3 regions of the Dyella sp. AD56 genome follow, and region 1 is predicted to be linked to each of the others. Evidence: predicted binding sites of a transcription regulator. Region 1 holds the regulator's gene; each other region holds the start of a gene.

What was found. The regulator FliA, encoded in region 1, starts transcription of late flagellar genes. The targets are predictions, from matches to a motif close to TAAAGTTTNNCNNNCNNNGGCCGATAA.
Region 2: DyAD56_RS02265 (chemotaxis protein) is a predicted target of FliA. The motif match lies at 7,424-7,450, and genes of this name have one in related genera.
Region 3: DyAD56_RS02200 (flagellin) is a predicted target of FliA. The motif match lies at 4,147-4,173, and genes of this name have one in related genera.

What each region holds. Positions count from the first base shown of each region.
Region 1 covers NZ_NRDP01000025.1:4,535-14,199, forward strand. Annotated here, with positions in the region: gene fliR (flagellar biosynthetic protein FliR) at 1-102, shown strand, start outside; gene flhB (flagellar biosynthesis protein FlhB) at 113-1,252, shown strand; gene flhA (flagellar biosynthesis protein FlhA) at 1,263-3,356, shown strand; gene flhF (flagellar biosynthesis protein FlhF) at 3,501-4,919, shown strand; gene DyAD56_RS16165 (P-loop NTPase) at 4,934-5,857, shown strand; gene DyAD56_RS16170 (RNA polymerase sigma factor FliA) at 5,859-6,632, shown strand; gene cheY (chemotaxis response regulator CheY) at 6,762-7,169, shown strand; gene DyAD56_RS16180 (protein phosphatase CheZ) at 7,166-7,807, shown strand; gene DyAD56_RS16185 (chemotaxis protein CheA) at 7,811-9,665, shown strand, end outside.
Region 2 covers NZ_NRDP01000002.1:25,126-34,790, reverse strand. Annotated here, with positions in the region: gene DyAD56_RS02315 (kinase) at 1-463, opposite strand, end outside; gene pdxH (pyridoxamine 5'-phosphate oxidase) at 506-1,093, shown strand; gene DyAD56_RS02305 (secondary thiamine-phosphate synthase enzyme YjbQ) at 1,126-1,563, shown strand; gene DyAD56_RS02300 (cobalamin-binding protein) at 1,568-2,389, shown strand; gene DyAD56_RS23805 (hypothetical protein) at 2,688-2,834, shown strand; gene DyAD56_RS02290 (HDOD domain-containing protein) at 3,126-4,382, opposite strand; gene DyAD56_RS02285 (flagellar protein FlgN) at 4,478-4,924, opposite strand; gene flgM (flagellar biosynthesis anti-sigma factor FlgM) at 4,921-5,244, opposite strand; gene flgA (flagellar basal body P-ring formation chaperone FlgA) at 5,330-6,022, opposite strand; gene DyAD56_RS02270 (methyl-accepting chemotaxis protein) at 6,019-7,326, opposite strand; gene DyAD56_RS02265 (chemotaxis protein) at 7,491-8,420, shown strand; gene DyAD56_RS23800 (hypothetical protein) at 9,208-9,384, shown strand.
Region 3 covers NZ_NRDP01000002.1:8,854-18,518, reverse strand. Annotated here, with positions in the region: gene flgJ (flagellar assembly peptidoglycan hydrolase FlgJ) at 1-859, shown strand, start outside; gene flgK (flagellar hook-associated protein FlgK) at 878-2,752, shown strand; gene flgL (flagellar hook-associated protein FlgL) at 2,773-3,999, shown strand; gene DyAD56_RS02200 (flagellin) at 4,270-5,673, shown strand; gene fliD (flagellar filament capping protein FliD) at 5,869-7,392, shown strand; gene fliS (flagellar export chaperone FliS) at 7,409-7,840, shown strand; gene DyAD56_RS02185 (flagellar protein FliT) at 7,843-8,136, shown strand; gene DyAD56_RS02180 (PilZ domain-containing protein) at 8,208-8,765, shown strand; gene DyAD56_RS02175 (sigma-54 dependent transcriptional regulator) at 9,126-9,665, shown strand, end outside.

The DNA.
Region 1 (9,665 bases):
GGGTTCGTCGCGTTGTGGTTGTCGATGCACAGCGTTCCGGGCGCATTTGAGTCGTTGCAGAACAGCGCGTGGACGCTGATGCACGAGCTGGCCGGCGGTTGAGGACGACGCCATGGCCGAGAAGGACGACGATCAGGAACGCACTGAACAACCCTCCGAAAAACGCCTGAAGGAATCGCGGGAGAAGGGCGACGTTCCCCGATCGAGGGATCTGTCTGGCGCCGTGGTGGTGCTGGCGGGTGTGGCCGCGTTGATGAACGGCGGCGAGAGCTCGATGCTGCACGTGCGCCGCATCTACAGCCTAGGCCTTAGTTACGGGCGCGACGCGCTGTTCAGTGATCAATTGCCCAGCCGTGTTCTGTCGATGGCCATGCACGAAGCGCTCTCGCTGTTCGCGCCGATGGCGGTGGCGACAATGCTGGCCGCGCTGGCCGCGCCGCTGCTGCTGGGTGGCCTCAATTTCAGCGGTGAGGCATTGCAACCGAAGTTCGAGCGGCTTGACCCTATCGCCGGTCTTGGCCGCATTTTTGCCATGCGCGGCCTGGTGGAGCTGGCGAAATCATTGTTGAAGCTGCTGCTGATCGGGGCCGTGTTGGTGATGGTGCTCAAGGGTTGGCAGACCGACCTGATGTCCACCGGTCGCGGCGAAGTGGGCGCGGGCACGCTGAAGGCGATGAGCCTGCTTGGCCACGGTGCGCTGTTGTTCGGTTCCATCCTGGCGCTGATCGGCGGCGCAGATGCGCTGTACCAGAAGTTCGATCACACCAAGCGCTTGCGTATGACGCGCCAGGAGCTGAAGGACGAGTCGAAGGAAAGCGAGGGTAACCCCGAGCTCAAGGCCCGTGTTCGCCAGATGCAGTTCCAGATGGCGCGCAAGCGCATGATGCAGGAGCTCCCCAAGGCGGATGTGCTGGTGACTAACCCCAGCCACTTTGCCGTGGCGCTGCGCTATGACGACAGCCGCATGGGTGCGCCGCGCGTGATCGCCAAGGGCATGGACGAGCTGGCGCTGCAGATCCGCCTGGTCGCCGCCAGCCATCGCATTCCCGTGGTGGAGGCGCCGCCGTTGGCACGCGCTTTGTATGCCACCACTCAGCTCGACCGCGAGATTCCCTCCGTGCTCTACGTCGCCGTGGCGCAGGTGCTCGCGTACGTGTTCCAGCTCAAGCAGGCGATGTCGCGCGGTGAGCAGCCGCCGATGGCGCCGCAACCCGATGTCGATCCGGACCTGATGGGTCCCTACAAGCTCTGATGGACTAGTGATGGCAAACGCTACCGCCCTTGGCACTCTCAAGACGCTCGGACGCCGCGGCCTTGGCGCGCCGGTGATCATGCTCGCCGCGCTGGCGATGATGATGCTGCCGCTGCCGCCCTTCATCCTCGACATGCTTTTCAGCTTCAACATCGCGTTGTCGTTGGTGATCCTGCTGGCGGTGATCTACGTGATGCGTCCGTTGGAGTTCGCGGCGTTTCCGACCGTGGTGCTGATGGCGACGCTGTTGCGCCTGGCACTCAATATCGCCTCTACCCGTGTGGTGCTGCTGCATGGCCACGACGGCCCCGGCGCAGCGGGCAAGGTGATCGAGGCGTTTGGTGAGTTCGTGATCGGCGGTAATTTCGCGGTGGGCCTGGTGGTGTTCGCCATCCTCACCATCATCAACTTCGTGGTGGTGACCAAGGGTGCCACGCGTGTGTCCGAAGTGACCGCGCGCTTCACCTTGGATGCCATGCCCGGCAAGCAGATGGCCATCGACGCCGATCTCAATGCCGGTTTGCTCAACCAGGAGCAGGCACGCGAGCGTCGCCAGGAAGTGCGCGAGGAAGCGGATTTCTACGGCTCGATGGATGGCGCGTCGAAATTCGTGCGCGGCGATGCCACCGCCGGCATCCTGATCCTGATCATCAACATCGTGGGCGGTTTTTTCGTCGGCGTGCTGCAGCACGGGTTGTCGGCAGGCGAAGCGGCCAAGACGTACACGTTGCTCACCATCGGTGACGGTCTGGTGGCGCAGGTGCCGTCGCTGATGCTGTCGATCGCGACGGCTGTCATCGTGACGCGCGTATCCAAGTCCACCGACATGGGCAAGCAGCTCGTCGGCCAGTTGTTCGGCCAGCCGCGCGCGCTTGCTGTGGCCGGTGTGGTGCTGGGTGTGATGGGCATGATCCCGGGCATGCCCAACATCGCCTTTCTGTTGCTGGGTGGCACCTGCGGTGGTGCGGCCTGGTTGATGGTGAAGCGGGACCGTGAGGCGCAAGAGCGCGTGACCAAGGCCGCCACGGAAGTGGCTGCGCCGGCCGCCGCGCCGACCGAACGCCTCGAGCTGGGTTGGGAAGACGTGGCCAGCGTCGATCCGCTGGGCCTGGAAGTCGGCTACCGCCTGATTCCGCTGGTGGATACGCACCAGGGTGGCGAGCTGATGGGGCGCATCAAATCGGTGCGTCGCAAGCTGTCGCAGGAGCTTGGCTTTCTGGTGCCGGCGGTGCATATCCGCGACAACCTGGACCTGGGCCCCAACACGTATCGCATCACCCTGATGGGCGTGCCGATGGGTGAGTCGGAAGTGCACAACGATCGCCTGCTGGCGATCAACCCGGGCCGTGTGCAGGAAGGCCTGCAGGGCATCGCCACGCGCGATCCGGCATTTGGCCTGGAAGCCTTGTGGATCGAGTCCGGTCAGCGCGAGTTGGCGCAGAGCCTGGGCTACACCGTGGTTGATCCGGCGACGGTGATCGCCACGCATCTGTCGCACATCCTGCAGAGCCACGCGCACGAACTGCTCAGCCACCAGGACGTGCAGCAGTTGTTGGACCGTCTCGCCCAGACCGCGCCGAAGCTGGTGGAAGACCTGGTGCCCAAGCGCCTGTCGCTGGGCGTGGTGGTCAAGGTCATGCAGAACCTGCTGGCCGAGCGGGTGCCGATCCGCAACATGCGCTCCATTGTCGAATCCTTGGCGGAGCACGCGGGCCAGAGTCAGGATCCCGGCGCGCTCAGCGCAGCGGTACGCGTGGCGCTGGGTCGACAGATCGTGCAGGAGATCTCGGGCCTGGGCACGGAGATCCCGGTTATTACGCTGGCGCCGGAGCTGGAGCAGATCCTACTGGGGTCGCTCGCAAATGGCGGCGTGGCGGGCGCCGCGGTGGAACCGGGCCTTGCCGACCGCCTGCAACAGGGCGTTGCCGACGCCGCGCGCAAGCAGGAAATGAGCGGCGAACCGGCGGTTTTGCTGGTTGCGCCGCAGCTCCGTCCGTGGCTCGCGCGCTTCACCCGCCATGTGGCACAGAACCTGCACGTACTGGCCTACAACGAGGTGCCCGACAACCGCCGCGTGCGATTGGTGCAGGCACTGGGCCGTTAATTTCGAACAGATGAGCGAGGGACGAAGGATGCGTAGCGAGGGTGCAAAGACCGGGCTTTTGATGAGCGCAGCGAGCGTGACGCAAGGCTTGGCCATGCGGTCCCGTCATGCGCACCTCGCCCGCGTCTCGTGGAGCCAGAAGGCATGAAGATCAAGCGTTTCGTGGCCCCGGATATGCGTCAGGCCATGCGCGAAGTACGCGAAGACCAGGGCCCGGATGCGGTGATCCTGTCTACGCGCCGGATGGACGAGGGTATCGAGATCATCGCCGCCGTCGATTACGACGAGGCACTGGTACGCGAGGCCGCACGCCACGGCGCGCCGTTGGAAGTGGAGAACCGTGCGCCTGCCGTTGCGCCGGCGCCCGAAGCCCGTGCCGCTGCTACGCGACGTTCCGACGTCGCGCCGCCGCCGCTGCCGACGGCGAACCGTCGCGATGACGAAGGCGTGACGGTGTCGCTCTCTCGCCGTGCTGCTGCAGCGCGCGTGGAGCCGGTGCTGAGCAGCCGTGTCGCTGATGTTTCCGACTTGCCGGTAGTCAAAGCCGTCGCGGAGATGTCCGCGTCTGTGGACGCTGCCGTGCCCGCAGCGGCCACCGATGTGCCGGCCACGCTGCATCCACTGCTCGAACGCGCCATGCAGGACACCGCGCGCGTCCGCGCCGAGCTGGGCAGCCTGCGCGACCTGCTGGAGACGCAGTTGTCCAGCCTGATCTGGAACGATATGGAGCGCCGTCAGCCGATGCGCGCTCGCGTGTTGCGCGAAATGACCCGCCTCGGCATCGAGCCGGACGTGGCGCGCCAGTTGGTCGACGAACTGCCGGCGGATATCAATGCCGAACAGGCGCGTTACCTGCCGCTGGGCGTGTTGAGTCGCAGCTTGGCCATTGGTCCGCGGGACCATGCAGAGCGTCGCGGTGTCACCGCGCTGGTCGGCTCGACCGGCGTGGGCAAGACCACCACCATCGCCAAGCTAGCCGCACGCGCGGTGATGCGTCACGGCGCATCGCAAGTCGCGCTGGTCAGCACGGATCACTACCGCATCGGCGCGGCGGCGCAGTTGGAGCACTACGGCTGCCTGCTCGGCGTGCGTGTGTATCCCGCCTATGACGCCGACAGCCTACGCCACGTGCTGGAACTGTTGCGTGGCCATCACACCGTATTGGTGGATACCGCCGGCCTGGCCGGTGGCGATCCGCGACTGGCCGAACAACTGGACGTGCTGCGCAATGGCGGCGACCTGCGCGCCTGCCTGGTACTCGCGGCGAACGCGCATGCATCGTCACTGGACGAGGCCGTACGCGCCTACCTGCCGGTGCAGCCCAATGCCTGCATCCTGACCAAGCTCGATGAGGCGCCGAGCCTCGGCGGTGCGCTGTCGGTGCTGATCCGGCATCGGCTGGCGCTGGACTATGTAACGGATGGCCAGCGTGTGCCGGAGGACATCGCCACGGCCGACGCGCGCGTGCTGGTGTGCCGTGCCGCGCAAGCACTCAAGGGTAACGCCCCCGCGGATGACGCGGTGATGGCGGATCGTTTCGGACTGGCGGTGGCGAGCGCATGAACGGTGTTTTCGCAATGAATCAGGCGATGGGGCTGGAGAGCATGCTGCGTGCGCTGACCGAACGACAAGGACGACAGATGCCGGTGCAGGATCAGGCGTACGGACTCAGTGGCGCCGCGCCGCGCAAGCGCTGCCGCGCTATCGCAGTGGCCGGGGGCAAGGGTGGCGTGGGCAAGACCACGGTGTCAGTGAATCTGGGCATGGCGCTGGCGAAGGAGGGTCACAAGGTGATCCTGCTCGACGCGGACATGAGCCTGGCCAACATCGACGTGTTGCTGGGCCTTACGCCCACGCGCCACGTCGGCCACCTACTCGATGGCACGTGCAGCATCGAAGACCTGCTGATGAACGCGCCGCACGGCTTGAAGGTGGTGCCGGCCGGTTCGGGCACGCGCCGCCTTGCGCAGTTGGGCTCGGGCGAGCACGCCGCGGTGATCCGCGCCTTCGACGACCTCGTGTCGCCGCCGGACTATCTGCTGGTGGATACGGCCGCAGGGCTTTCCGACAACGTGGCGATGTTCGCCGCCGCGGCGGACGATGTGGTGGTGGTGGTATGCGACGAGCCGGCCTCACTGACCGACGCGTACGCCTTGCTCAAGGTACTGAGCCGGGACTTTGGCGTACGCCGCTTCCGTATGGTCGCGAACATGGTTCGCAACGTCGGCGAAGCCAAGCAGTTGCATCAGAAACTCGCAAGGGTTTGCGATCGCTTCCTCGACGTGGCGTTGGAGTTCATGGGCCATGTCCCGCACGACGAACGGCTCAAGCAGGCCATCAAGCGCCAGAGCGCGGTGGTGGATCTGTGGCCGTCGAGCCGCTCGGGGCTGGCATTCAAGCAATTGGCGGGTGCGGTCGATACATGGGGTGAACCCGAGCGACTGGGCCTGGATCGCATCGCCTTTTTCAGCAGGCAGGCCGCAGTAGCGACGGGGTGGTGACATGAGTGTGGCTTCCGAATATCTGCAACTGCAAAAGCAGAGTGCCGACGAACTGGTTCGCCAGCACGCTCCCCTGGTGCGAAGGATCGCCTATCACTTGATGGGCCGCCTGCCGCCCAGCGTGGACGTCAGCGACCTGATCCAGGCCGGCATGATCGGTTTGCTGGAGGCCGCGCGCAATTTCACCACCGGCAAAAATGCGAGCTTCGAAACGTTTGCGGGTATCCGCATCCGTGGCGCGATGCTCGATGAGTTGCGGCGTACCGACTGGACCCCACGGTCGGTGCATCGAAAAGTGCGCGAGATGGCGGAGGTCGTACGTCAGATTGAAATTGAAACCGGTGCGGATGCCGAGGACGTCGAAGTGATGCGGCGGCTGGGCATGGGTGCCGAGGAATATCACCAGGTGCTGGCGGACGCGGCGAGTGCGCGCTTGCTCAGCCTTTCCGCACCGGACGATGCGGATGGTGGCGCGGCGTTCGACGTGGCCGATGGCGACAGCCTGAGCCCCGCCGATAGCGTCGAGCACGAAGGTATGCGCGAGGCGTTGGTGGAGGCCATTGGCGGCCTGCCCGAACGCGAGCAGTTGGTGATGTCCCTGTATTACGAGGAAGAGCTGAACCTCAAGGAGATCGGCGCGGTGCTCGGGGTAACCGAGTCACGCGTCTGCCAGATCCACGGCCAGGCCATTGTGCGTCTAAGGGCGCGCATGACCGGCTGGCATGAGGGGCAGGAAAGACAGGCAGGAAAACGAAAAGGGGCGAAGGGCGGATAACGAGGACGCACATCCCAACGGTCGCTGCGCCGTGAAGGGTCGAGCAAACGCTCGGTTGTTGCGCCCTCGCAACTTGTCCCTCGTCCCTGTTTCAACTCAAGTCATACACACGCGCAGCGGAGAAAGCGTTTGGACAAGAATATGAAGATCCTCGTGGTGGACGACTTCTCCACCATGCGGCGCATCGTTCGCAACCTGCTGGTCGAGCTGGGTTTCAGCAACGGGCTGATCCAGGAAGCCGACGACGGCGAGAACGCGCTCACCATGTTGCGCAACAACGCCTTCGACATGGTGGTGACCGACTGGAACATGCCCAATATGACGGGCATCGACCTGCTGCGCGCCATTCGCGCCGAGCCCGCGCTGAAGGGCCTGCCGGTACTGATGGTGACCGCCGAGAACAACCGCGACCAGATCATCGCCGCCGCACAGGCAGGCGTGAACGGCTACATCGTCAAGCCGTTCACTGCCGTCACCCTGCAGGAAAAACTCGGCAAGATCTTCGAACGCCTGGCCGCCAGCGGAGCGAGCGCATGAACGCACAAGTCTCTCTGATGGCCGGCGAAGCGATGCCGCAAGAGCTTCACGACCTGCTGAACAGCCCGAATGGCGCCGCTTTCGAGCAGGCGCTCGATGTGCTGGTGCGTGAGCGCGAACAGCGTGTGTTCCGTGCGCTGGGCTTGCTTGCACGTGACCTGCACGATGCCGTGCGCCGCCTTGGCGGCGACTTGGCGCAGGAAGGCGTGCCGGGCAGCGTCGCCGATGCGCGCAAGCATCTGGAAGACGTGCTGGAAATGAGCTCGCAGGCCGCGCACCGCTCGCTCGATTTCGTCGAGCGCATGCGTCCGCAGGCTGAATCGCTGGCCGAAAACGCCGGCGCAGTGATCGACGGTACGTCTGAAGGCGACGTGGCGCATGTGCTGGCAAAGCAGTCGCAGTCGTTCGCGAATGCGTGCCGCGACGGTCTTGCCGACTTCGTGGTGGCGCAGTCGTGGCAGGATCTTTCGGGCCAGCGCATCAAGAAGGTCGTGAACTTCATCGGCAGCGTCGAGAACTCGCTGCTGGAACTGGTGAGCCTCACCGGCGCACTGGCGTCCGGCGAAGCGGCGGCGGGCCCGGTCAAGGTCACCAGCCAGGACGAAGCGGATCGCTTGTTGAGCGAATTTGGGTTCTGATCGATGGACCCTTCGTTTGACAGCGAGCTGCGCAACGATTTCCTGGTGGAAGCCGGGGAACTCGTGCAGCGCCTGGGTGAGCAGTTGATTGGGCTTGAAGCCGCGCCGCGCGATGCCGATCTGTTGAACGCCGTGTTCCGCGCGTTCCACACGGTAAAGGGTGGCGCGGGCTTTCTTGCCATCGAGCCGATGGTGCAGTTGTGCCATCACGCCGAAGACCTGCTCAATGTGGCGCGCAACGGGCAGTTGCTGCTCGACGCCAACCGTATGGACGCGCTGCTGGAAGCGCTGGACCTGCTCAACGACATGATGGCGGCACTGGCCGGCGGCAGCGCGATGACGATGCCGCCGCGAGCGCTGCTGCAACGCTTGATGCCTGGTCCGGCCGCTGCGCCGGCAGCACCGCCGCCGAAGCCTGTGGCGCCGCCGCCGGCCGATGGCAGCATCGACGATTCCGAATTTGAAGCGCTACTCGACAGCCTTTACGGCACGGGCGGTGCGCCAGGCGCGCCTGCGGCGTCGCCGACGGCGTCCGGCAGCATCAGTGACGACGAGTTTGAAGCCCTGCTGGACAACCTGCATGGCTCAGGCTCTGCACCGGGCGCAACAGCAGTCGCGTTGCCGGCTGCCGTATCCGGAGCGATTTCTGACGACGAGTTCGAGTCGTTGCTGGACAATCTTCACGGCAAGGGCGGTATTCCCGGGACGAACGTTTCCGTACCGGTCGCTGCGCCAGTAGCCGCGCCCGCGGCTCCGGCGGCAAAGCACGCGGCGCCCGCACCTGAAAACACCGTTCGTGTGGACACGGCGCGCCTTGATGCGCTGGTTCATCGCGCCGGCGAGTTGGTGTTGGTGCGCAACCGATTGTTGAGCCTGGCGGCAAAGACCGGCGACGAAACACTGGAGCTGGCTGCCAGCGAACTCGATCGCGTCGCCGATGCCTTGCAGAACGCCGTACTCGGCATGCGTATGCAGCCGGTGAGTCGACTGTTTCAGCGCTTTCCCCGCATCGTGCGCGACCTGTCGCGTCAGTTGGGCAAGGAAGTGGAACTGGTGCAGGAAGGTGAGGGCACCGACCTCGACCGCAGTCTGGTCGAAGCGTTGGCTGATCCCATGGTGCACTTGATCCGCAACGCGCTTGATCATGGCCTGGAAATGCCGGACGAGCGCGAGCGCGCCGGCAAGTCGCGCAAGGGTACGGTAACGCTGGGTGCGAGCCAGCGGGGCGAGCGCATCATCATCACCGTGTCTGACGACGGACGCGGCATGAACCCCGAGATCCTGCGCCGCAAGGCGGTGGAGAAGGGCGTGATCGATGAGGCGCAAGCATCACGCCTGTCCGAGAACGAATGCTATGAGCTGATCTTCCGCCCTGGCTTCAGCACGGCGGCCACGGTCTCCGACATCTCGGGGCGCGGCGTGGGCATGGACGTGGTGAAGACGCGCGTGGTCGAGCTGGGCGGCACGCTGTCGGTGCGCTCGCAGCTCGGCAAGGGCAGCGCGCTGGAACTGGCCGTGCCGCTGACGCTGGCGATCCAGCGCGTGCTGATGGTGCGCGTGGGCGCGCGCCTGCTGGCGCTGCCGTTGAGCAACGTGGACGAGGTGTTCGAACTCGCCGCGGGTCAGCAACAACAACTCGATGGCCGCGCCGTGGCCTCGCACCGTGGTCGCGCGCTGGCGCTGGCGGATCTCGGCGGCTGGATCGGTGTGGATGGGCCTGCGGGACGCCACGTGGTGGTGCTGCATATCGGCCATATGCGTCTGGGCTGCCTGGTGCATGAGGTGCTGGGCCGTGAAGACGTGATGGTGAAACCGCTTGGCCCCCTGTTTGAAGGCGTGCCTGCCGTAGCAGGCGCGA
Region 2 (9,665 bases), on a different contig from region 1:
GTAGCCCAAGCGCCCAGCCTTCGAGGATGACGAGCTTCGGCGGCCGGGTGACCTTGGGCCATTTCGACGGCGCCGTGCGCGTGTCGCGGCCCTTGTCGAAGCGCGGGTAACTCACCGGCAGCTTGTCAGATGCCTGCGGCAATGCAGCCAGCACCGACATTAGTAGTTCGATTTCGTGCGTACCCGGCACGCCACGGGTGCGCAGCAGCGGATGGATCTGGTGAGCAAGGACTTCACGCTCGCTTCGCGAGTAGTAGAAGTCATCCAGCGACAGCACCTCGGTAGGCCAGCCACGGGCATCGGCCTGGGCCTTCATCTCCCGCGCCAGGGTGCTCTTGCCACTGCCCTGCAGGCCGGACAGGCCCAGCAGGTAGGGGCGCCGGGAACGGGCGATGCGCCCGGCGTACTGGTCGAGCAGGTGCCCGGCCAGGGTCGAATTCTGCGTGCTAGCATCTGGAGACATGCCCGCCATGATGGCGCGCGCGAGCCACGATTCAAGACCCCCATGCTGAAACCAGAAATCCTAGACACATTTGTGCAACTGTTGGACGAGGCCGGCAAGGCAGGAGAGCCTGAGCCGACCGCAATGAGCCTGGCCACGGTGGATGCGGCCGGGCGCGTGAGTTCGCGCATCGTGCTGCTCAAGGGGGCCGACGAGCGGGGGTTCCGCTTCTACACCAACTACGAAAGCGACAAGGGCAGCCAGGTCGAGTCGCACCCGCAGGTGGCGCTGTGCTTTCACTGGAAGCAGCTGCGCAACGCGGTGCAGGTGCGCGTGGAAGGCGTGTCGCGCAAGGTGCTGCCTGAAGAGTCCGATACGTATTTCGCCACGCGTCCGCGTGCCAGCCAGCTCGGTGCCTGGGCGTCGCTGCAATCGCAGACGCTGCCCGATCGCGACACGTTCGAGCAGCGCTACGCGCGCTACGAGCACGAGTTCGAAGGCCGCGACGTGCCGCGTCCGCCCAATTGGGGTGGCTACGTGGTGGAGCCGGACATGGTGGAGTTCTGGTACGGCGCCGAATACCGGCTGCACGAGCGCGTGCGCTGGAGCCGCCACGGCCAAACCTGGACGAGCCGCTTGCTTTACCCCTGATTCGATTGACCCGCCATTCGGAGGCTTCAAGCATGCGTGCAACGCCCGCCGATCACGTCGCCCAGAATGGCTTTGTCGTGCACACGCGCGGCCGCGGCTTCACCGAGATCACCGATAAGGTGGGTGACGTCGTAGCCGCCAGCGGTGTGCATACGGGCATCGCCCATATCTTCAGCCTGCACACGAGTTGCTCGCTGCTGATCAGCGAGAACGCCGACCCGGCCGTGCGCGACGATCTTGAGCGCTGGTTCGCGCGCGCCGTGCCCGATGGCGACAGCATCTTCCGCCATGACGAGGAAGGCCCAGACGACATGCCCGCCCACGTGCGCGCCATCCTCACCGGCGTCAGCCTGGTGGTTCCGGTGCACGCGGGCAAGGCGCAACTGGGCACCTGGCAGGGCATTTACCTATGGGAACACCGACTTGATCCGCACCAGCGCAAGATCACGGTGACCGTGTTGGGACATTGAACGCGTGACTGATATTCGCAACGCCGACCACTACCCGCAGCGCATCGTCTGCCTTACCGAAGAACCCACCGAAGTGCTCTATGCGCTTGGTGAGGAGCACCGCATCGTCGGCATCTCCGGCTTCACCGTGCGTCCGCCGCGGGCGCGCAAGGAGAAGCCCAAGGTATCCGCATTCACTAGCGCGAAGATCGACGAGATCCTCAAGCTGCAACCGGATTTCGTGATTGGGTTCTCCGATATCCAGGCAGACATCGCGCGTGAGTTGATCAAGGCCGGCGTAGAGGTGTGGATCAGCAACCATCGCAGCGTTGACGGCATCCTCGCTTACATCCGCCGATTGGGTGCGATGGTTGGCGCGGCGGAGAAAGCGGAAGCCTATGCGCGGAAAGCCGAGCAGCAGATTGCCCGCATCGAAGCGGCGGCTGCGCAGTTCGAGCGCCGACCGAAGGTGTATTTCGAGGAGTGGGACGAGCCTTTGATCACCGGCATCCAGTGGGTGGCGGAACTGATCCGGATCGCTGGCGGCGAGGATGTGTTTCCGCGGATGTCAGGGGAGTCGTTGGCGAAGCATCGCATTCTCGAAGACGCGGGCGAAGTGGTGCGCGCGGCGCCGGACATCATCCTCGGCTCATGGTGCGGGAAGCGGTTTCGCCCGGAGCGTGTCGCAGCGCGTGAGGGGTGGGATGCGATTCCTGCCGTGCGTGATGGGGCGCTTTATGAGATCAAGTCGCCGATCATTTTGCAGCCGGGGCCGGCGGCGCTGTTTGATGGGTTGGAGGCGATGCATGGGATTTTTGCGGAGTGGGATAGGGGGCGGCGGGGCTGACTTTTGGTGTTGCGCTGTTGGCGCGCGCTGTGGTGAGGGCTCGCGACTTTCTTTTCTCCCTCTCCCTTTCGAGGAGAGGGTTGGGGTGAGGGGTCAATCTAGCCTCGCCGTTTCGCCCATGCCGTCATCCCTGCGGAGGCAGGGATCCAGTGACTTTGCTTTCGGTTGTCGCGTGATCGCGACCTGCCACGACGCGATGTGCAGCTCCGCTGCACGAGCCTTCGGCTCAGTGCTTTTGACCTTCGGGCCCCCTGTGCGGCGGTGAGGGGTGGACGAGAAGGCCCGTAGGGGGATCGGCATGGATGCCGATTCCTTTTCGCCAGGGCAGGATGCCCTGTCGAAAAGCCCGGCCGCCCCTCACGAACTGGCCGGCTTCACCGGCCAGCGCCAAGTGGGGGTGCCCTTTCTTTGGGTTACTTTTCTTTGGGCAAGCAAAGAAAAGTGACTCGGCCTCCGGCAGGAGGTAGAAACGCCCGCCGCGTAGGCGGCCAGATCACCGTGACGCGACAACCAAGCGATACAGAAACTGGATCCCTGCCTACGCAGGGATGACGATCACAACGGTGAGGCTGGATTGACCCCTCACCCCAACCCTCTCCCCGAAGGGGCGAGGGAGTAAGACTGAGGCACGTAATGCTCTTCGCGCGCAGCCTCTGAGCGTGCTTTGAAAGCGCAGCTAAGTTGAAAGAGCAACGCTCTAGATCAGCTTCTCAACAACTACGTGCTGAGAGACAAATCAATTCGGCCGCTGATCCGCAAACGCGTAAACGTGATCCGCCCACTGCGTCGCTTCAAGATAAATCGCCGCCATGCGACGAATCACCTGCGGCTGCACTTCGCCACCGCGCAGGTTGCCTGCTTCCCATGCACGAATCTGATCCAGCAACATGGCAAACGGACCCTTGTTCTCCAGCAGCGCGCTGCTGATCTCGCGAGCGAGCGGCAAATGCCACAGCACGAAATCCATCGGCGCTTCCATCATGGCGTCGAGCAACGAGAACAAACCGGCGGTGAAAGCCATTTCGCGCTGTTCGGCAGGCATGCCCTGCGCCAGTTTTTCGGCCATATGTGCGCGGATCAGCGCAGCGCGCAGCAGTTCCGGCGGACGGTCGCCGGTACCGCTCAGCGCCATGGTGTAGATCCAGTTACGCAGGCGGGCGGCGCCGAAGAAGATGGCGGCCTGCTGCACGGATTTGAGCTGGCGAGGCAGGGCGAAGTAGGCGGAGTTTACGCAGCCCAGCAGCTTGTAGCTGAGGATGGCGTCGTCGCGCACGATCTGGCCCAGTTCAACGGGGCCAGGGTTGCCTTCCTGCAGTGCCTTCATCAGGCGCAGTAGGCTGAGGCGGCTCGCGGCCAACACAGGCACGGCAACCGGTTCGGGTTTGAGCAGGAACTGGCCCTGGATCGCCTGCAAGGGCAGCGATTCGCAGCGGTGATAGGTGTCGTGGTCGTCTACCTGGCCGGCGACGACGTGGGTGCCGCGCGCGTGCAGGTATTCGCTGCGCGAGCGCAGTGTTGCGGGATCGAGCTTGCTGGCATCCAGGCGTACGAACTGCACGATCTTCAGTAGCGGTTCGACCGCGGGATTGAATTCCAGTGTCGTGTCGCCGGCATCGAGCATCAGCGGGCAACCGCGCTGCGCCATGCGGGACAGGCGTTCGACCAATGCGGGATCGGTCGCCGCTTCGGGCTTGAGCAGCACGCCGAAGCGTGGCTGGTGCTGTAGCACGTCGGTTTCTTCCATCAACAGCTCGTGCGTGAGCCGGAGGAAGGTGCGATTGCCACGCACGAGGCGGGCGAGGGCGCCGTCCGTGATGGTGGCGAGTGCGCGACGCATAAGGACGTCTTCGTTCTCGACATCATCCTGGAACACGATCTCGTACGCGAACAGCTCGCGCCGGTTGTCCAGCATGGGCAGGCGAATCACTGGCAGCGGTTGTTCGCTGGCGGTGGATACGTCCTGGGCTGTGGTGATGGCCGCGGCTTCGCTCATGATCGATCGACGTGTGGACGATGGTTGAGTGGGACGGCAATGACGCCGGCAAAACTGGAGCACACGTGGAGGCGTGCGCGCATGTTGATGTTTGCTTAGGCCTCGGCCAGCGGTTGCGAGCGCAGGCTCGTGCGCAGGTCACCCGCGCGGCCGTACACACTTGCTTCCGTCTCGTTGCCGGTAAGTACCGCCAGCGCCTTGCGCACCTGCTGCAGACGGATACCCACGAGGTAGCCATTGCGCTGGTTGAGCTGCTGACAGGCACGTAGCGACTGCAGAACTTCTTGCCACTTCGGTGCCAGCACGCGGCTGGCTTCCGGTGCACCTTGGCTCAACTGCACGCGTTCGCCGTCGAGTTGTTCCAGACGCACCATCAGTTCGTGCTTGTTGGCGCCGGCGTGGTTGAGCGCGTCGACGTCAGCTGTTTCCAAGGCGGAGCGCTCGGTGGTAAGCGCGTCCATCAATTCGCCCACTGCCAGCCGCATCTCCTCGACCGAGGCCGTCAGGGCATGGTCTAGTTCGGCTTGCAGGGACGGGTTCATGACTTGCCGTTGAGCTGGTTGTCGAGCGACATCATGCGGTCGGCGATGCGGCCGGCGTCCACTTTGTAGGTGCCGTTCGCGAGAGCCTGGCGGATCTGATCGACTTTCTTCGTGTCCATGGTGGCACCGTCGGTGGTGCGGGCTGCTTCCTGCAGGGCGCGTGCGGAGTCGGTCAACTGCACGCGGTCGGTGGTACCCGTGCTGCCGGCAGTGGCGTCGCTGGACGTTGTGCTGGCGGGGCTCTGCGTGGCGCTGCTGCCCTGGCCCGTGGGGGGCTGGGGGAGCTTCGGCAAGCCGTTGTTGGAAATGGTGGTGTTCATGGGGTCCGTTCTCTTGGATTGCTGGCCCTGTTGCTGACAGGATCGGCCGGCTGGCCGCAAACTTTAATCGTTTATGCGAGTCGGTTCAGGGAACTGCGAGCACCTCGCCGGGTGCCATGACCATGGCGTCGATCACTTTGCCCGAGCTGCCGTTGCGTACCTTGAGGCGCGAACCGCTGTCCCCGCCACCCAGCGCGACGCCGCTGGCGCGAACCTCGATACCGTTGAGCCGGGATACCAGTTGCACCTGGTCACCCGCCTTCACGGCGCTGCGTCCCCCCAGGGCGGACGGAGTGACGACGTTGCCGGCGCCCAGGGCGCGGGCAAGGGTACGTCCTTCCAGGTCCGCCATGTCACTCACATAGCCATAGCCCAGGCGGGTGATGTCGCGTTCCTCCGTGCGCACGTCGTCGGCGCGTACGCCGTCGCCGCGCTGCAGGGGGCGCACCAGCACCAGCACCTGACGGAAAACTTGCAGTTGCACCGGCACATGCAGGGTCCAGCCGTCCGCGCCGGGGCATCGCACCAGTACGGTCATGCGCGGCATCAGTCGCGCACCGGCTTGCAGGCTGACATTGGTTGCCACGGGGCAGGGCGCCAGTTCCAGCGTTCGCGTATCCAGTTCCGCGGCCTTGGCTACGACACGGCTGCCTGGGGTTTCGTACTGGCCGCGCAACCACTGCTCCGCACTGGCACGCGCCGCCTGTGCCGGCTCCGCGGCATGGGCGGGCAGCACGAGGGCGCTGAGCAGCAAGGTGGCCAGTACGCGCCGGCTCACAAGTCGGCCAGCAACGCGTTGAGCTGGGTGAGCAAGGTTTCGCGCTCGCCCTCCAATTGCTGCATCAACTGCCCTGCCTGATCGATTTGGCCATCGCACAGCAAGCTGGCGAAGGCGGTGCCTTGTTCGCGCAAGCGTGTGCCCGTGGCGCTAAGTGCGTTGGCCGCCGGGTTGCTGCCGCGGCTGGCGGTAAGGCGTTCCAGCGTGCGGCTGAGCGCCTGCGTGTCGAACCAGCGGCGGTCGAGCGCAGCCGGTTCCTGCAGGGCCAGCTCCATAGCCTGGCGCAGACCCTGCGCGGCTTCGCGCACGGTCAGGCTGAGGCTGGCCGGGTCTTCACCGGTTTCAGTCTCCAGCCAGTCCAGAGCGAGGCGATGGCCGAGCAAGGTGCCGCGGCTCAGTGCTTCGGATTGGCGCGTGGTTTCGGCAGAGCGACGGTGCCATACGCCCAGCGCGGCCTGTGCGGCGACGGCGCGTGCGTGCTGCGCGTCCTGGTTTTTATGCATGGTGCCGATGCGCTCGTCCATCTGGCGCAGCGCTTCGCTGCTGTCATGCAGCGAGGTTTCGGTCTGGCTGACGCCGCCCTGGGCGCGGTCGAGGCGCTGCAGGCCTTGCTGTACGTCGCCATCCAGCTGTTGGGAGAACTCCCCAATGGAGCCGGTCACCAGTTCGATCTCGCCGGTGGCCTGGCTGGTCTTCTCAGCCAGTTGCTTGACCTCGTCGGCCACCACGGCGAAGCCGCGACCCGCTTCACCCGCACGGGCGGCCTCGATAGCCGCGTTGAGGGCAACCAGGTTGGTCTGGTGGGCGATCTCCTGCACCACCCCGGTGAGCTTGCGGATCTGCGCCACTTGCTCGGCCAGCTTGCTCTGGTTGCGATTCATGGCCGATAGAGCGGTGCGCAGCAGGCGCAGTTGACCGTCCAGCTCGCTCACGCTGCGCTCGCTGCCTTCGCCAGTCTGACGCGCGTAGCTCAGGCTGGTGGCGATCTGTTGCAGTGATGTCGAGATTCCGGCACTGCCGTCCGTCAAACGACCGACGTCGTCGCGGCTTTCCTGTGCCGACTTGTGCATGGACGCTTGTTCGCGGGCCAATTGTTGGGCCGCGCCGAGCACCAGGCCCAGTTGTTCCATCGTCTGCATGGCGACGGCTACCGGTGGCCGCGTAGTGGACACAGCCGCCAGCAGCGGGGCCAAGGCCTGCGCTGTGCGGGGGTGCCGGGCCGATAGCTGTGCGACCTGCGCCCGGTCACCCGCGGCGGCGGCGCGGGCGAGATCGGCGAGATGCTGGCTCCAGATCAGACTCATGGGTGGATCGTTCCTTCCTATAAGGGTCGCCCCAGGCATCGGCGGCGAACGTCGGAACTTGAGAAGCAAGCGACGTGCCATGAGGGCCATCCCGCGCTCAAGCCGTGGCTGACCCGGCCGATACGCGGGGAGTAAAGGCGGCTGGGCCGCCGCGAGGAAACCGCATGAGCGCGTGGATGGACAAGGTGGAGCAGCAGACCCGGCTGGCGGGGCATAACCGCGTGGCCATACTGCTGTTTCGCATGGGCGACGAGCAGCTGTTTGGCATCAACGTATTCAAGGTGCGCGAGGTCATGCGTCGCCCGCCGATGGAGCGCATGCCTGACGCCCATCCCCTGATTGCCGGTAGCTGCGATTACCGCGGCACCACTATCCCCATCATCGACCTGGCCGTTGCGCTGGGGTACCCCTCGCTGCGCGACGTCACTTCTGCGCACCTGATGGTCACCGAGTTCAGCCGCAGCGTGCAGGGCTTTCTGGTGGCCGAGCCGCAGCGGCTGGTCCAGTGCGACGGCGAGTCGCTCGCCGCGCCGGCGCCCGCGCTGGGCTTCGGCAGCCGCGTCAACGCGGTAACGCGCGTGGACGGTGCGCTGGTGGCGGTGGTGGACGTGGAGCATGTACTGGCCTCACTCAACGCCACGCCCACCGAGCTGTCGGCCCCGATGCAGCGCATCGCCCGGGTCCACGACCTGCAGCCGCGCCGCGTGATGGTGGTGGACGACTCGCTGGTTGCCCGCAATCAGCTGGTGAACCTGTTCCGGCAGATGGATGTGGAATGCGTGGTCGCGACGGATGGGCGCGAAGCGTTGGAGCGGCTGCAGGCCATCGCTGAATCGCCCGGCGAGGAGCGGGTGACGCTGGTGGTGTCGGACATCGAGATGCCGCGGCTGGATGGCTATGCGTTGACCCGCGCAATTCGCGAGACGCTCGCGCTGCGGACGCTGAAAGTGGTGTTGCACAGTTCGATCAGTGGAATTTTCAATGAGGCGATGGTGCGCGAGGTGAATGCGGATCGCTTTGTGGCGAAGTTTCAGCCGGATGTGTTGGCGCAGGCGGTGTTGGATTTAATGCCGGAGAGGTTTGGGGAGTTTTGAGTTTTGGGAGCGGTGCTTGGCTCTTTGCTTTTCTCCCTCCCCCCTTTGGGGAGAGGGTTGGGGTGAGGGGTGGGTGCTCGCCTTAGCGTTTCGATAGAATCGTCACCCCGGCGCCGGCCGGGGTCCAGAGCCTCAGTGTTTGGTTTTAGCAATACGGCGATCTGGCCGCCTACGCGGCGTGCGTTCCGACCTCCTGCCGGAGGCCGGGTCACTTTTCTTTGCTTGCCCACGCACGCGCAGGAGCGCGTGCGAACGGCGAAGCCGGCCCGAAGGGCGGAGGGCAGGATGCCCGGAGTAAAGAAAAGTAACCCAAAGAAAGGGCACCCCGGATGAGGCGCCTTTCGGGCCTGCGGCCCTCCAGGTGCGCGGTCGGGTTCCGGGCTTTTCGACGGGGCTCCTGCCCCGGCGAAAAGGAATCGGCATCCATGCCGATTCCCCTGCGGGGCCTTTTCTCCACCCGCCCGCCGCCTCATACGGGGACCTGGTAGATCAAGAGCTAGAGCCGACGGCTCGTGCCGCTGCGCTGCACATCGCGTCGCGGAGCGTGGCGATGCGACCCAACGTGTTGTTGACGACGTCGCATGTTGGTGTCGGTTAGAAGTAGGGTTCCGCGAGTCTTCCCGGATTCTCGCTGCGCTTCATCCGGGCTACGTTGCTTTCTCTTCTGCCTCGACTTTGATCGCTAAGACAGGAGCAACGCGACCTGTCGCGATGCGATGTGCAGCGCTGCTGCACGAGCCGTCCGCTTTCGCCTTTGACCGTCGGGCCCCCTGTGCGGCGGTGAGGGGTGGACGAAAAGGCCCGCAGGGGGATCGGCAAGGATGCCGATCCCTTTTCGCCAGGGCAGGAAGCCCTGTCGAAAAGCCCGGCCACCCCTCACGAACTGGCCGGCTTCACCGGCCAGCGCCAAGTGGGGGTGCCCTTTCTCTGGGTTACTTTTCTTTGGGCAAGCAAAGAAAAGTGACTCGGCCTCCGGTAGGAGGGCGAAACGCCCGCCGCGTAGGCGGCCAGGTCGCCGTGACGCGACAACCAAGCGGAAGGTCACTGGATCCCGGCCTTCGCCGGGGTGACGATCACAACGGTGAGGCGAGATTGACCCCTCACCCCAACCCTCTCCCCAAAGGGGAGAGGGAGCAGGCTCGCTGCTGCGGCACGGTGAACAACCACCCCAACGCCAAACCCCCGTCAGTAACCCGCTACACCCCGCGTCGACTTTCCGACAGCCCCACGTAAAACCCATCTCGC
Region 3 (9,665 bases), on a different contig from region 1:
AGCCAAGCAGTTCGAGTCGATCTTCACGCAGATGATGCTGAAGTCGATGCGCGACGCCAGCAGTGGCGATGGCCTGTTCGACAGCGATGCCGGCAACCAGTGGCGCGACATGTTCGATCAGCAGCTGTCCGTGCAGCTCTCGCAGGGCGGTAATGGCATCGGCATCGCACAGATGTTGATGAAGCAGTTGGGTGGCGCGCTCGGCGGCTCGTCCGACGGCAGTGCCACGGGTAACACCGGAGCACCCAACGGCAGCGACAGCTGGCAGCAGCGCCTGAACTCGGTGGCCAGCGCAGCACGCAACACCGGCGAGAAGGTGCTCAAGTTGTTGCCGAAGGACGCCACGGATTTCGTCAAACAGCTGGCGCCGTATGCGCAGCAGGCCGCCGAGAAGCTCGGCGTGTCGGTGCGCGCCGTGCTGGCGCAGGCCGCGCTAGAGACGCAGTGGGGCAAGCACCTGCCCACGCACTCCAACGGCAATACCAGCAACAACCTGTTCGGCATGAAAGCCGGCAGCAGTTGGGGCGGCGACAAGGTCAGCGTGCCAACGCTGGAATTTGAGGACGGCGTGGCGGTGCAGAAGCGCGCCCAGTTCCGTTCGTACGACAACCCGGGCCAGTCGTTCGACGACTACGCCCAACTGCTTGCCAACAACCCGCGTTACGCCAAGGCGCTCAACCATGGCGAGGACGTGGTCGGTTTCGCCAAGGGGCTGGTCAATGGCGGTTACGCCACCGATCCGTCCTATGCGCAAAAAATTATTGCGATCGCCAACAGCCCGCAGATGCGTCAAGCACTCGACGCCATCGGGCAGGGCGACCTCAAGAATGTGGCCGCCCCGCCGAACTCCTCCGAGTGACCTGTCCTGGAATGACCTATGTCCAATCTTCTTAGCATCGGTGCCTCCGGGCTCAACGCCGCACAGGTGGCCTTGACCACCGTCGGCAACAACATCTCCAACGTCAACACGACGGGCTACAGCCGCCAGACGGTGCTGCAGACGGAGGCCATCACCACGGGCGGCGGGAACTACACCACGGGTAGCGGCGTGAACGTGCAGGCGGTGCAGCGCGCCTATAGCGACTTCCTGACCTCGGCGCTGTGGACTGCCAACTCCAGCATGCAGGGCGCGACCACCACCAATAGCCTGGCGACGACGCTCAACGGCGCCTTGAGTGCCAGCGGCAACCTGCAGGGTGCGCTGGACACGTTCTACGGTGCCTTCAGCACGGTGGCCAATACGCCGGGCGTGGCGTCCAGCCGCCAGTCGTTGCTGGGCAATGCGGGCCAGATGGTCAGCGTGTTCAACACGCTGGGCCAGCAGTTCGCTGCGCAGCAGAGCCAGGTGAATGCGCAGATCAAGACCACCGTCAACAGCATCAACAACGTGTCGAGCAACCTGGCGGACGTCAACGCCAAGATTCACGAGGCGGGCAACAACGTGCCCAACGACCTGCTCGACCAGCGCGACAATTTGGTGCAGACACTGTCCGGCTACCTTGGCGTGTCTGCCTTTACGCAGACCGACGGCACCATCAGCGTGTATGCCTCCAGCGGTCAGGCACTGGTGAGCGGTAATCAGTCGTACGCCTTGCAGACCGGCAACAATCAGTACGACGCATCGCGCACCGAAGTGCTCGATAGCACCGGGACCGTGGTCAGCAGCAAGCTGAGCGGCGGCACGCTGGGCGCGTTGCTGAACTACCGCAGCAATGTGCTGGATGGCGTGCAGAACCAGTTGGGCCAGGCCGCTGTGGCGCTTTCTACCAGCGTCAACACGCAGCAATCGAAGGGTCTGGATCTCAACGGCAAGCAGGGTGGCGCGATGTTCAGCGTGCCGTCGCCTGCGGTGTTGCCGAGCAATCTCAACAAGGGCACGGGGAGCGTATCCGCGAGCATCAGCAACGCATCGCAGCTCACCGGCTCGGATTACGTGCTGAGCTACAACGGCAGCGCGTGGAGCATGGCGACCACAAGCGGGCAGAACGTGGCGATGACGGCGAATCCGGACGGCACCTATTCCGCCGCTGGCATGACGCTCTCCCTCTCGGGCGCCGCTCAGGCGGGCGATACCTTCCAGATTCAACCGACACGCCAGGCCTCGACGGGCCTGACGCTGACCATGACCGATCCCAGTGGCATCGCTGCCGCCGCCGCGCTGAACGCCAAGGCGGCGACCACCAACACCGGCACCGGCAGTATCGGCTCGGTGACGGTGACCGACCCCACCAACGCGGCGCTGCTCAACGGCGCTACCGTCAGCTTTCCAACGGGCACCAGCTATCAGGTGACCGACAGCTCGGGCAATGTGCTGTCCAGCGGCAGCTATGCGCCGGGGCAGACCATCAGTGCGAACGGCTGGAGCGTAACGCCTTCCGGTACGCCGGCCGCCAACGACAAGTTCACCGTCGGTGCGAACACCAATGGCCTCAACGACACCAGCAACGCGCTTGCGCTCGCTGGCTTGGCGAACGCCAAGGTGTTGAACGGCGGCACGCAGTCGATCATCGATGCGTACGGCACGCTCACCACCTCCATTGGCACAGTGGGCAGCCAGGCCACGACCAACCTCACCACGCAGACCAGCCTCTACAACCAGGCCATGTCGGCGCAGCAGAGCGTGTCCGGCGTGAACCTCGATGAGGAGGCCGCCAACATGGTCAAGTACCAGCAGGCTTACCAGGCCTCCGCGCAGGTGATCTCCACCGCGCAAAGCATCTTCAGCAGCCTGATCTCGGCGATCCAGGCTTAAGCAAGGAACGGGCTACGACCATGCGTCTCTCAACCAGTTGGATGTACCAGCAGTCGCTCAACACCATGATCAGCCAGCAGAGCGCGCTGGCGGCGACTCAGAATCAGGTGTCCACGGGCAATCGCATCAACGTGGCATCCGACGATCCGTCGGGCGCTGGCCAGGTGGTCAGCCTTAATCACGTTATCGCGGCGAATACGCAGTATTCGAGCACCATCGATTCGGCGACCACGCGCCTGAATACCGAGGCGAGCACGCTGAGCTCGGTGAACAGCGTGCTCGACAACGCGCGTACGCTGGCCTTGCAGGCAGTGAACGGCACGCTGTCCGCCTCTGACCGCCAGAGCGTCGCCAGCCAGCTCAGCCAGATCCACGACCAGCTCGTGCAGCTGGCCAATACCACCGACAGCAACGGCAATGCCCTGTTCGCCGGCACCAGCACGACGAAGACGCCGTTTCAGGCGGGCGTCAATGGTGCGGTGACCTACGGCGGCAACGATGGTCAGCAGCTTTCAGCGGTGGGCTCGGGCATGCAGGTGGCGACCAGCGATCCGGGCTCGGGTCTGTTCATGAACATTCCCAACGGCAACGGCTCGTTCGAAGCCAGTGCGGGTGGCGCCAACACCGGCACACTGATCGTGGGCACGAATAGCGTCACCGACCAGTCGGCATGGAACAGCACCAAAGCCGCCAGTGGCGGTGGTTACACCATCACCTTCGGTACGGGCGGTACGTGGACGGCGACCAATGCCAACGGCAGCGCCGTGCTCGACAGCAGCGGCAACCCGGTGGGCGGCACCTATACGGATGGTGGCTCGATCAGCTTCAACGGCATGAACATCGCCATGAGCGGTACGCCCGCAGCGGGCGACACGGTGTCGGTGAGCACGGGTGGGCAGCAGGACATCTTCAGCACACTCAACAACATGATCAGCGCGCTGCAGAGCGGTTCGAGCGATACGCAGCTCACCAACGTGATGAGCCGGCAGATCGAATCCATCGACCAGGCGCAGTCGGCGATCAGTTCGGTGCAAGTGTCCATCGGCGGCCGCTTGAACACGCTGCAACAGCAGCAGGGCGCGTACCAGGATCTCAACGTCACCTACCAGTCTGCCCTGTCGGACGTGCAGGGTGCGGATGCGTACACCGCGATCAGCAATCTGTCGCTGCAGCAGACGGCGTTGCAGGCGTCGCAGCAGATGTTTGCGCAGGTGAAGTCGATGAGCCTGTTCAATTATCTGAAGTAATGGCACGCGGAACACAAGACCGACGCCCCTAAGGCGCGATGACGAGAGGAGGTTCTTACGCAAGGTTGACGGTGGTGATGGGCCGGTCGGGAAGGGGCGAAAACCCTTGTCCAGTGCGCTCCATCACGAATTGGCGGGAGAGGCGGCTCAAGTAATTTCTTGACGGGCCGAAAAGCTCCCTGAGGCGGATGGCATCCCACGTATGGAACCTGGCCGCCGGCAAGAACAACGCCAATCCAAACCGATCATCGGTTACGTAGGAGAAATCCAATGTCTCTCGTTATCAACACCAATATTTCGTCGCTGAACGCGCAGAACAACCTGACCAAGTCGCAGAGCGCCCTGTCCCAGGCCACGCAGCGTCTGTCGTCGGGCATGAAGATCAACAGCGCCGCCGACAACGCCGCCGGCTTCGCGATCTCCCAGCGCTACACCACGCAGATCGGCGGCCTGCAGCAGGCCAGCTCCAACGCCAGCGACGCCATCAACCTGGCGCAGACTGCCGGTTCGGCCCTGGATCAGGTCACCGCCAACCTGCAGGCCATTCGCGACCTGGCCGTGCAGTCGGCCAACGGCACCTACACCTCTGCTGACCGTTCCTCGATCGACCAGGAAGTGCAGCAGCGCCTGGCGGAAATCACCCGTATCGCCAACCAGACCACGTTCAACGGTTCGAACGTGCTGGACGGCTCCATGAAGACCAAGAGCTTCCAGATCGGCGCCAACGTCGGCCAGACCATCAGCGTGAGCCTCGGCACCAGCGTGAAGTCGAGCGCCATGGGCCAGGTTTCCGAAGTGACCTCGGGCGACATCGGCACCATCACGCTGAAGGCCGGTGATCTGACCGTCGGCGCAGGCGCGGTGGCCGCAGGTACCTACAACTCCACCACGTTGGCAGCGGCCATCCAGACCGCCGGCGGCGCCGGTGTGACGGCAACCGTCAGCGCGAGTGGCGAAATCAACATCGCCAACGCCGGTGCAACGGCTCTGGCCGTTGGTGGCGCCCAGGCGAGCGCGCTGGGCATGCCGACCACCGTGGCTGCTGCGGGCAATGCCACCACCACAGGTGTTGTCGGTGGCCTGACGGGCCTGCCGAGCCTGGCTGGCGAAGGCTTCAGCATCAACGGTACGTCGATCGACCTCAGCGGCGCCAAGAGCCTGCAGGACGTGTCCGACGCGATCAATGCGGCTGGCATCACCGGTGTCACCGCTGCGGTGAACGGTGCAGGCAACGGCGTCAACTTCTACTCGGCGGGCGCACTGAAGATCGCCGACACGGGCGGCAACATCATCGGTGCCAATGCCAAGGACGTGAACGCGGGTGCGACCTACACGGTGGGCAGCACGGCCTCCTCCGGTGGTTCGCTGTCCGGTGGCAACGTGCAGTCGGTGGACTCGGCCAACGACCTGATCTCCCGCGTCGACGTGGCGCTGAAGACGGTCAGCGATTTCGCCGCCCAGCTGGGTGCCGTGCAGAACCGTTTCCAGTCGACCATCTCCACGGTGGCGGCGCAGACGACCAACCTGCAGGCTTCTCAGTCGACCATCCGCGACGCCGACTTCGCGGCGGAGACGGCCAACCTCAGCAAGGCGAGTGTGCTGCAGCAGGCGGGCATCTCGGTGTTGGCCCAGGCCAACTCCAACCCGCAGCAGGTGCTGAAGCTGTTGCAGTAACGGACGCAGGCCAGGACGCGACTCTCCCGGGTCGCGTCCGCATGCGGCCGGTTTTGTCACCCGGCGGGTTGCCTCTCGCAGCCCGCCCGGTGTTTCGGGAGCTTCCGGCAAAGCCTTCGCGAGCGAAGGTTTTGCCGGGGGCTCGAATCTTCCCGCCACGGCGGGGCAACTTCGGGAAACTGACAAGGCAGCGCGATGACCACCACCAGCAGCACTAGCGGCAGCAGCCTGAGCTCTCTGCTCAACCAGTTGGGCACGAGCACGAATTCGGGCAGCGGCACGTCCGGTACCTCCAGCGGCAGTTCCACTAGCGGCAGTTCCACCAGTGGCACGTCGTCGAGCGGCAGCTCCGGCAGCTCCACCATCAGCTCGGCAGGTCTCGCTTCGGGCCTGGACGTCAACGCGATCGTCACCGCGCTGGTGAATGCGCGCAAGGCGGCCTCGCAGCAGCAGATCACCACGCGCACCACGCAGACCAACAGCCTGCTCACCGGCCTGTCCTCACTGAATTCAGCGCTGGGCGGCATCCAGACGGCGCTGGCCACGCTGACCTCGGTCAACACCTTCAGCAGCTACAACGCCACGCTGACGGCGCAAGGTTCCAGCAGCAGCGTCGGCACCGCGAGCACCATGTCGAGCGCCCACCCGGGCTCCTACACCATCGCGGTGAGCCAGCTCGCCACGGCGCAGAAGCGCGCGAGCAGCGCGGTGGCCTCGGGCACGGCGGTAGGGCAGGGCACGCTAAGCATCACGATCGGCTCCAACACGATGAACGTGGCGGTATCCGCCACCAATACGCTGTCGGATATCGCCACCGCGATCAACGGCTCGTCGACCAATCCGGGCGTGACCGCGACCATCGTCAATGGCGTGAACGGCCAGCAGCTGATGCTGAGCTCGAGCAAGACGGGCGTGGCCAATGGCTTCACCGTTTCCGCCAATGCCACCAGCAGCGCCGGTCTTACCAGCCTCGCGACCACGCTGAACACCGCGGGCAGCAACGAGGCGCAGGACGCCAAGCTCACCGTGGATGGCATTGCCGTCTCCAGTGCGACCAACACCGTCACGGGCATGATGGACGGTGTCACGCTCAACCTCACCGGTACCGGCACCAACACGCTGACGGTGGCGCAGGACAACACGGCGGCGACCAACGCCATCCAGGGCCTGGTCGACGCCTACAACAGCTACGCCAGCACGGTGTCTTCGCTGTCCAGCTACGACACCAGCAGCGGCACAGCGGGTGCGTTGCTGGGCGACACCACGCTCACCTCGGTGCAGCGCGGCATCGCTTCTGTGCTGAGCGGCGCGGTGAAGGGCAACAGCATCGGTACGCTGGCCAATCTTGGCATCACGCGCAACCCCGACGGCACGCTGAACTTCGACACGGGCAAGCTCGCCACGGCGTTCCAGAACAACCCGTCGGCGGTGAAGAACCTCTTCGTCGGCGCCAACGGCTACGCAACCAATCTCAGCACCACGATCAGCGCGTACACCGCCACGGGCGGCATCATCAGTACGCGGATGAACAGCCTCAACAACACGCTGACGCAGCTGAGCACGCAGCAGACCGCGCTGAACAATCGCATGGCGACCTATCAGACGCAGTTGCAACAGCAGTACACGGCGTTGGACACGCTGATGTCCTCGCTCAACAACACCAGCTCGTACCTGACCACGGCGTTGGCACAGCTGAACAATTCCAGCTCGAAGAACTGAACGCGGGGAAGCGATCATGACCTACGGCTATATGCGCAACGCCAGTGCGCTCTATCAGGACACCAGTGCGCGCGGCAGCGTGGAAGGCGCCGATCGTCACCAACTGACCGGCATGCTGTTCGACGGCGTGATCGACCGCATCACCCAGGCTCGCGGCGCCATCCGGCGTGGCGATGTGCCGGCCAAAGGCACGCACTTCGGCCGCGCGCACGCCATCATCGGCGAACTGCGCGGCAGCCTCGACCACGAGCAGGGCGGCCCTTTGGCGGGGCGGTTGGATGCGCTTTACGACTATGTCAGCCGTCGCCTGTTGCATGCCCAGCTCAACAATGACGAGCGGGCCATCGACGAGGTAGTGGATCTGCTTACGCCGGTGCGCGATGCCTGGCGCCAGATCCGCGACGATTTTCTGGCAGCGCAAAGCCGCGCGCCCAGCGTGGCGGCCTGATCATGGTGGACGCCGTGCACGCGACCCTGCTGGCTATGAGCGAACGCATGTTGGCCGCCGCCCGTGGGGATGACTGGGAGGCTGTGGCGATTCTCGAAGCCGAACGCAGCCAGCAGATCGCCTTGCTCTCCACCACGGAGTCCGAGATGTTGCCGTTGTTCAAGACGCTGCTGGCCCACACCGAAGAAGTGCGCGAGCTGGCCCGGGGTCAGCGCGATCGCCTGGGCGCCGATCTTCAGGAACATCAGCATCGCCATCGCGCACTCAGCGCGTACCTGCACGCGGGCCACGAGTAAGCGCGGCAGCGTGGTGGAAGCGCGCATAATCCCGGGCGGCCGCGATCCGGACGGCCAGTGACGAGGGCATCATGCAAGACGCTTCCTGGCAGGCATTCTCCGAACGGGTCACCTACGACGACGGCCTTCACGTCAGCTGCACCGCGCTGGCTGAACTTCCCGGCGACCTGCAGCGCGCTGCCATGCGCGACCGCAATCTCAGCGTGCTGGGCACCCTGGCCGTCTTCAGTGAACGTCGCAGCGAGCCAGCGGACGAAGAGAATCCCCTCGCGCAGGACATGCAGCGGCTCGACAGCAAACTGAACGTGCTGATGGCCATGCTGGATCAGCTTCTCCAGCAAAAGGCCGAATTGCCCCCCCGTGCCCGTGTCAGCTTTAACGCGATCGGCGCGTTATTGCCCCTGTCGATCTGGCCTGCAGGGCAAGACCGCACGATGGTGCGGCTGCACTTCGATGGATGCCTGGCATTGCCGCTCGAACTGGTGGCCCGACACGCACAAGAGTGTGATGAACATCACATTTTTGCCGTGTTTGAGGCCATGGACGAGGCCACATGTGACGCGATTGAGCGGCTGGTGTTCCGCCATCATCGACGTAAAGTGGCAGAGCGCCGACAGACGGCCTTCTAGAGCCTCGATCGGGATCACAGATCAAATGTGATCGATATCACGCTACTGAAACCCGACACGAAAGTTCTTTGACGCACATCTCGAACAGGTGCCGCACAGGGTCACCTTCCCGAGTATTGCGTAGCGTCATTTTTCCCTAGTGGATTCAGTGGTCTGTGGCCCATCGCTGGGAAGCTTCCCGGCGATGTTCAGCCAAGGTGACGCTCACCGGCAGTCGCACGTTGCAAGTTCGTGTCGAAAATTCGTGCCGACTGGCCCTCTTCTTGCTCCTCCCTCCTCGCGGACGCCGACGGAATGTCGTCACGCACGAAGGTGCAATCCAGGGGGTCACCAATGAAGCAGCACGCACGAGAGCATCACATGGGCAAGTTCGACGTACTGGTGATCGAGTCCGATCACCGCAGGGCGGAGTCGGTCGTTTCGGCGCTGGAATTTCTCGGTTATCGCCCGCAGCGTGGCGAAGATTGCGAGATGGTGGACGAGGCGACGCACGCATGGCGTGCCGTGTATGTGGGCAATGTGCGGGATGAAGTAGAAGCCGAGCGCCAGTTCTCGCGATTGGGTGAGGCTTCCCACCAGGCCATGGTGTTGATGGCCGCTGATTCGGAATGGTTGTCCCGCCTTGGCGCGGACAAGGCGGCGAACGCAAGCCGCATCGGCATCATTGAATTTCCGCTGCGCTATGAGCAGCTCTCCGAAGCTATGCGCGGGTCGCAGGCAGCGTCGCCGCGTCGCTCCGAAGTCCGGCTGGTAGGCAGCTCGGGCCCGATGGCCCGCGTCAGCGCACTGGTACGCCAGGTGGCGCCGTTCGATTCCAGCGTGTTGGTGCTGGGCGATTCGGGCACCGGCAAGGAAATGGTGGCGCGCAGCATCCACGAATGTTCGTCGCGTCGCGACAAG